3 regions of the Streptomyces sp. NPDC005181 genome follow, and region 3 is predicted to be linked to each of the others. Evidence: riboswitches for the same ligand, from Rfam matches in the RefSeq annotation. Region 3 holds a riboswitch; each other region holds the start of a gene.
What was found. A riboswitch is a leader RNA that binds a small molecule or an ion and turns the genes downstream of it on or off. The one in region 3 is predicted to bind cobalamin.
Positions count from the first base shown of each region.

Region 1: linked by a shared signal. The riboswitch ahead of ABZV38_RS06345 (ribonucleoside-diphosphate reductase subunit alpha) and the one ahead of ABZV38_RS25450 (CbtB domain-containing protein) in region 3 are both predicted to bind cobalamin.
Region 2: linked by a shared signal. The riboswitch ahead of ABZV38_RS04390 (cobalamin biosynthesis protein) and the one ahead of ABZV38_RS25450 (CbtB domain-containing protein) in region 3 are both predicted to bind cobalamin.

Region 1 covers NZ_JBEXID010000006.1:76,799-79,051, reverse strand. Annotated here, with positions in the region: gene ABZV38_RS06345 (ribonucleoside-diphosphate reductase subunit alpha) at 1-1,171, opposite strand, end outside; cobalamin riboswitch at 1,313-1,451, opposite strand; gene ABZV38_RS06340 (GNAT family N-acetyltransferase) at 1,492-1,992, opposite strand; gene mctP (monocarboxylate uptake permease MctP) at 2,146-2,253, opposite strand, start outside.
Region 2 covers NZ_JBEXID010000004.1:67,109-69,361, reverse strand. Annotated here, with positions in the region: gene ABZV38_RS04395 (cobyric acid synthase) at 1-336, opposite strand, end outside; gene ABZV38_RS04390 (cobalamin biosynthesis protein) at 333-1,313, opposite strand; cobalamin riboswitch at 1,464-1,595, opposite strand; gene ABZV38_RS04385 (hypothetical protein) at 1,758-1,991, opposite strand; gene ABZV38_RS04380 (inorganic phosphate transporter) at 2,004-2,253, opposite strand, start outside.
Region 3 covers NZ_JBEXID010000045.1:32,298-34,550, forward strand. Annotated here, with positions in the region: gene ABZV38_RS25445 (histidine phosphatase family protein) at 130-723, opposite strand; adenosylcobalamin (AdoCbl) riboswitch at 836-984, shown strand; gene ABZV38_RS25450 (CbtB domain-containing protein) at 988-1,206, shown strand; gene ABZV38_RS25455 (CbtA family protein) at 1,235-2,008, shown strand; gene ABZV38_RS25460 (GNAT family N-acetyltransferase) at 2,098-2,253, opposite strand, start outside.

The sequences.
Region 1 (2,253 bases), on a different contig from region 3:
GGGCCAGGCCCTTGGCCTCGGCGGCCCGGTACGCGGCGTCGAACTCGTCGCCCCATAGATCGACCAGCTCGGGCACGTCGGCGGGCGAGAACAGCGACCAGTCGCCGTCCGCGTCGACCCGGCGCATGAACTCGTCCGGGATCCAGTGCGCCAGGTTGAGGTTGTGCGTACGCCGCTGGTCCTCACCCGTGTTGTCGCGCAGCTCCAGGAACTCCTCGATGTCCGCGTGCCACGTCTCCAGGTAGACGGCGGCGGCGCCCTTGCGGCGGCCGCCCTGGTTTACGGCGGCGACCGAGGCGTCGAGCGTCTTCAGGAACGGCACGATGCCGTTGGAGTGCCCGTTGGTGCCGCGGATCAGCGAACCACGGGCGCGGATCCGGGAGTACGAGAGGCCGATACCGCCTGCGTGCTTGGAGAGCCGCGCCACCTGGTGGTAGCGGTCGTAGATCGAGTCGAGCTCGTCCAGCGGCGAATCCAGCAGATAGCAGGATGACATCTGCGGGTGCCGGGTGCCGGAGTTGAAGAGCGTGGGGGAGGAGGGTAGGTAGTCGAGGCGGCTCATCAGGCGGTACAGCGAGGCGACCTCGTCCAGCGCGCGCGCCGAGTCGTCCTCGGCGAGACCGGCCGCGACGCGCAGCATGAAGTGCTGCGGCGTCTCGATGACCTGACGGGTGTGCGGGTGGCGCAGCAGATAGCGGCTGTGCAGCGTCCGCAGCCCGAAGTAGCCGAACCGGTCGTCGGCGCCGTCGGCGAGCGACTGCTCGACCAGCGTGTCGAGCCGGGCCGCGTGGAGCGCCACGAACGAGGCCGTACGGTCCGCGATCAGACCCTCGCGGTGACCGACGGCGACCGAGGCGGAGAAGGACACCGCGCCCTGACCGGCCGCCTCGTCCGCGACGGCGCGGGTGAGGAGGCGGGCGGCGAGCCGGGAGTACGCGGGGTCCTCGGAGATCAGACCCGCGGCGGCCTCGGTGGCCAGCGAACGCAACTCTGCTTCGTCCGACCGGGCGTTGCGGCCGCGCAGCGCGGCGGCGGCGACGCGACCGGGGTCGGTGTCGGGCAGATCGACGGTGAGGTCGGTCAGGGTCCGCAGCAGTGCGGTCCCGGGGCCGTCGTTCGTGGTTCCCGTGGACTCGGCGACTGAAGCCGGATCGGCTGGCGCGATGGTCATGTGGTGCTCTCCCTCGCTCGGCTCGGGGCCGGGCGGGGAGCGGGGGCAGCCGGGCAGAGGCGTGCCCAGGAGAGGGCAGCACTCCGTGCGGCGTCCACCGGCCCATCCGCGAGGCCCGGACGTCTGGGCGTCCGGATCGGTCGAGCCGGACGCGCTGTCGGCAGGTCCTCGGACTTACAGGGTGCGCAAAAGTACACCGAACACACCGTTGCGGGACAGTTCCGGATTCGCACCGGATTTCCCTGCGGCGACAGCGAGCACGAGCATACATGTGGGGGCCGCCCGATGAGGCGGCCCCCATATGTTGTGTCGTGTGCGGTTTACAGGGTCAGGCTGTACGTGAGCAGCGGAAGGCCCGGAATGGGCTCCCAGTCGCGCTCCGGAGTCCGGACGAAGCCCAGGCGGCGGTAGATCCGGTGGGCCACGAGCATGGTCGGCGTCGTCGACAGGAGGAGCCGCGTGACGCCCTCCGTGCTGCGTGCCCGGTCGATACAGGCCTGTACGAGGGCCTCGCCCGCCCCGAGGCCGCGCGCCTCCCGCGCGACGGCGAGCATCCGGAATTCGGCCTCGTCGGGGCCGGCGATGTCGGCCCACGGGTTGCCGGGCGGGGCGTAGGTCACGCCGCCCAGCACCCGGCCGTCGGTGCCGACCGCGACGAGCACGTCGGCCTCGACGGCGCGGCGTGGCACGTCGCGGAGTTGTTCGAGATACGGGTCGTCGGCGCCGAAGTCGAGCAGGCCGTCGTCGAGGTACGCGTGTGCGGTGATCTCGCCGAGGGCGTGGTGTTCGGTGGGGTCGACGGGCCTGATCGATAGGTCCATGGCGGAAGTGTGCCGTACGGAGGTGGGGCGGTGGGTGCCCGGGTGCGCCCGGGGTGCCGCTCTGTCCTCGATCGCCGGACGGGCTCGGTGTTGCTGATGTGGCCCGCCCGGCGTGGGCCGGGCGGGCCACATTTTCTGGCCGGTGCAGCAGGCCTAGTTGGCGGACGGGCTCGCGTCGGAGGCCGTGGTGGGCTGCGACCTGGCGGACGGGAGCTCCACCTGGACGGCCGGGTCGCCGGCGTCCGCCGTGTAGTCGGCCGG
Region 2 (2,253 bases), on a different contig from region 3:
CAGCGACTCCTGCCGCCCCCCGTGGTAGCCGCGTGCACTCATCTCGCCCACCGGCCTGCCCATCAGGACGACCTGGCTGGAGCGGTCGCTGCCGGGCTTGAGCAGTACCGGGTTCATCAGCACGGTCGGCTCCACCCTGGCGGCCTGGGCCTGCATCGCCTGCGCGCGTCCGATCTCCGCGCCCTCGCGGGTGACGAACGAGTTCAGCGACATGTTCTGCGCCTTGAACGGCGCGACCTTCACCCCCTGGCGCACCAGCCAGCGGCAGATGCCTGCCGTGACGACGCTCTTGCCCGCGTCCGACGTGGTTCCGGCGACCAGCAGTCCGCCGCTCATGTTCCGCTCCGTCCCGCGGCCGGGCGCCGCCCCGTGGGCGACCGCCGTCCCGCGATCAGCCGGCCCGCCGCGCACACGCCGAGGGCCAGCACCCCCACCCGGCGCGACAGCCGCACCGCGCGCTCGATGTCCTCGGTCTCCACCGCACGGCCGGCCGCGCCGTTCAGCACCGGCCGGTGTTCGACACGGCCGCCGTACGCGAGGGTCCCGCCGAGCCGTACGCCGAGCGCGCCCGCGAACGAGGCCTCCACCGGCCCCGCGTTGGGGCTCGGGTGCTTGCCGGCGTCGGCCCGCCAGGCCCGTACCGCCCGCCGTGGCTGCCCCCCGGCAACCACGGCGAGCGCGGCTGTGAGCCGGGCGCCGGGCCAGCCCACGACGTCGTCCAGCCGGGCCGAGGCCCAGCCGTAGCGCAGATGCCGGGGCGACCTGTGACCGACCATGGCGTCGAGGGTGTTGACGGCCCGGAAGGCGACGAGTCCGGGCACGCCGCCCAGCGCGCCCCACACCAGCGCGCCGACCACCGCGTCGGAGGTGTTCTCGGCGACGGACTCCACCACGGCGCGGGCGATCTGCGGCCCGTCGAGGGAGTGAGGGTCGCGGCCGCACAGATGGGGCAGCCGCTCACGGGCCAGTGCGATGTCACCGGCGGCCAGCGCGCCGCCGATGGCGCGGGCCTCGCGTCCCAGCGAGGTGCCGCCGACGACGGACCAGGTGGCTGCCGCGGTCAGGGTGACGGATGCGGCGGGATGACGGCGTACGGCACGGGCGGCCAGCGCGGATCCCGCCGCGGCGCCTCCGGCGCAGACCAGGGTGTGCAGTGCGCCCCACCCGCGGTGGTCGCGCCACAGTCGGCGCTCGACGCCCGCGGCGGCCCGCCCGAACGCGGCGACGGGATGACCCCGGCGGGGATCACCGAGCAGCAGATCGCCGATCAGACCGGCCGTGGCGCCGTACGCGAAGATGCGGTCGGCTCGCACGGCTCAGCCGGCCGCCCTGCCTCGAAGGACCTTCGTACAGCCGGCTCCCGGTGGGAGCGGCTCAGAAACGGACGACGGCGCACGGCAGCCGGGCATGGCGATATGTCCTCACTCAGGGTCCGCGCCCTGGTTCGACGTGACCGGCGGCGAGAGTCTCCTGGCTCCCGGATCCGCAGTTCCCCCGGCCTTCCAGCCCGCCTGCGCGAGCCGTGACTTCCGGTGTGGGGGACTGCTCCCCGGTGACAGTGGCGGGACCGCGCCGGATTCGCACCGGCTTCCTCTGCTGTCGCCGTAAATGGCTCCTGCAGTCCACCACGCTCCGCGAACGCCCGTCAACCTGGCGTTGACCTGCGGCGGCGCAGTGTGCGCAGACGCACATCGGGCCGGACACACGCGAGGTGTGTCCGGCCCGATGGGACGCGACGACGGGGTGCGGGAAGGGGCTCAGGCGACGATGAGATAGATCCCGTACGCGACCGCGGCCGCACAGAGCCCGAAGCAGAGGTACGCGCCCGTGCGGGCGAGTACCAGGGAGCCTCCGGTGGAGCCGCCCTGCGCCGCCGGTTCCGGCTGCTTGGAGAGGCCGACGATGCCCAGGGTGAAGAGGCCCACCAGCGCCACAGTGACGACGAGGGAGACGCCGAAGACGGAACCGAGAGCTGCCCAGTCGATGTTCATGCTGATCTGTCCTTACACCGTGGCGGGCCGCGCCGGATCGGCGACGGTTCCGGCCGGGGCCGGGATGGTGGTCTTGAGGTCCGTGTCCGTGTCCGCGGCTGCGGTCGCGTCCGCCGTGGTGGCTGCAGCAGCGGTCCCGGTGGGCGGCGGGGTGACGGCCGCGATGGCGGTGGTGATGACACCCGCCGGTTCGGCGTCGTGGCCGGCGGGGGCGACATCGCCGTGACCGACCGGCTTGCGGCGGGACAGCTGCCAGATGGCG
Region 3 (2,253 bases):
CCACTGCGGTGGTCACTGAGACGTACCGGAACCGCCGGTGGCCGTGAGCCCCGCTTCGGCCACCGGAAGGTTGGTGCAGGGGCCGTCACCGGCGGGGCGGGGCGGGCCGGTGGGGAGGCCTGCGCCGGATCATGGGACGTCGGTTCCGGTGCCCAGGGACCGCCCGCAGCGCAGGTTCCAGCGCCCGGACCGGCCGCTGAGCTCGGTCAGTGTCAGCGGGGCCACGTCCAACCGCCAGAACGCCTGCGGCGGAAGGTCCAGCGCATGCACGATCGCGGCGCGCACCACAGCGGGTTCGGCCACGGCGATCACGCGGCCGTCATCGCCACCGTCCCGATGCAGCGAATCCAGCCAGCCGCCCACCCGCGCATGCAGGTCCAGCAGCGACTCACCGCCGTGCGGGGCAGTCGAAGGGCCGGACAGCCAGGTCGACACCGCCTCCGGTTCGTCCCTGCTCACCTCCGCCAGCCGGTGCCCGCTCCAGCGCCCCAAGTCCCAGCCACGAAGGGCAGGTTCGGGCTCGGACCGCAGCCTCAGCGCCCCGGCGGTCGCGGCGCACCGCTCGTCCGTGCCGTGCACCCGGCGATCGGCGGCAGGCACCGCGGCCGCGGCCGCACGCGCCCGCCGGACGCCGGAAGCGTCGAGCGGGGCGTCACCGTCGAACCGGGCCTCGCGCAGCGCCGCGTTGAGCGCCGGCGAGATCAACATCACCTGTACCGTCAACACCCGCGTCAACTCCCTGAACTGTGGCCTCTTGGACAAGCACACCATGGCATCGAGCGCCGGGGGGTGGGCAGATGGCGCCATGGCGGCGGAGTGCTCCCAGACGGTATGGTCGCGACGAACATGACGACGGTGTGATGGAAGTCCGGTGAGAATCCGGCACGGTCGCGCCACTGTGAACCCGTAGCCATACGGGAAGTCAGACCCACCACTGTCGTCTCAGGCACCACGATCGGGACGCGTGTTCCCCCAGGAGGTTCTGCCATGGCACAGACTGCTGCCCCCGCCGCCGTCGCATCACCCGCCATCACCCCCATCTCGCTGAAGGCCATTGCCCCTTGGGCGGTCTTCTTCGGCATCCTCATGCTCGTCCTGCTCTATTTCGTCGGCGCCGAGCAGGGCGCCACCGCGGTCATCTCCGGTGAGGGTGTCCACGAGTGGGTCCACGACGGTCGCCACCTGCTCGGTTTCCCCTGCCACTGACACACTGCGCAAGCCAGGGGAACCCCTCATGAACTCCATATCTGTCAGAGCCCTGCTGGTCCGCGGCATGCTGGCCGGCCTTGTCGCGGGTGCGCTCGCGCTTGCCGTCGCCTACTTCCTCGGAGAGTCGCGCGTCGACGCGGCCATCGCCCTCGAAGAGGCCCACAGCCACGACCACGGCGGCGGCGAGGAACTCGTCAGCCGCACCATGCAGTCCACGGCCGGCCTCGCCACCGGTGTCCTCGTCTTCGGCGTGGCCATCGGCGGCATCGCCGCGCTCGTCTTCTGTTACGCCCTCGGCCGCATCGGCAGGTTCGGCCCACGGGCCACGGCCGCACTGATCGCGTTCGGCGCCCTGCTGACCGTGTATGTCGTGCCGTTCCTCAAATACCCGGCCAACCCGCCGGCCGTCGGCAACCCCGACACGATCGGCCAACGCACCACCCTGTTCTTCCTCATGGTCGCCCTCAGCGTGCTGCTCGCCGTTGCCGCCGTCATCCTCGGCAAGCGGCTGGCTCCCCGCCTGGGCAACTGGAACGCGACGATCACGGCATCCGCCGCCTACGTCCTCGTCATCGGGCTCGCCTACACCTTCCTGCCCTCGTTCAACGAGGTCGGCAAGGGCTTCCCGGCCGGTCTGCTGTGGGAGTTCCGCCTCGCCACCCTTGCCGTTCAGGCCACGCTCTGGACCACATTCGGTCTGGTCTTCGGCTACCTGACGGAACGGCTGCTGGCGCCGAGACCGGACACGGTCCCGGCGGGGGGCGGCACGGCATCCCGCACGGCCCCTGCCGCCGGCTGACCGGCCGGAACACCGCTACGACCGAACCCGCCAGGAGCCGCCTGGCGGGTTCAGCTGTTGTCGGGGTCCAGTCGCCCGGGTGCTCGGTGTCATGACGGACGCCGAGCGGAGACCGGAGGAGAGGCCTCGGTCCCGGCGGCACCGTCCGTCGTGGTTGCTCCACCCACCCCGCCCGCGCATCCGGCCGTCCAGGCGATCCGGTAGTGCCTCAGCAGCTCGTCCTCCTCGACGAAGCGCATCCCGGC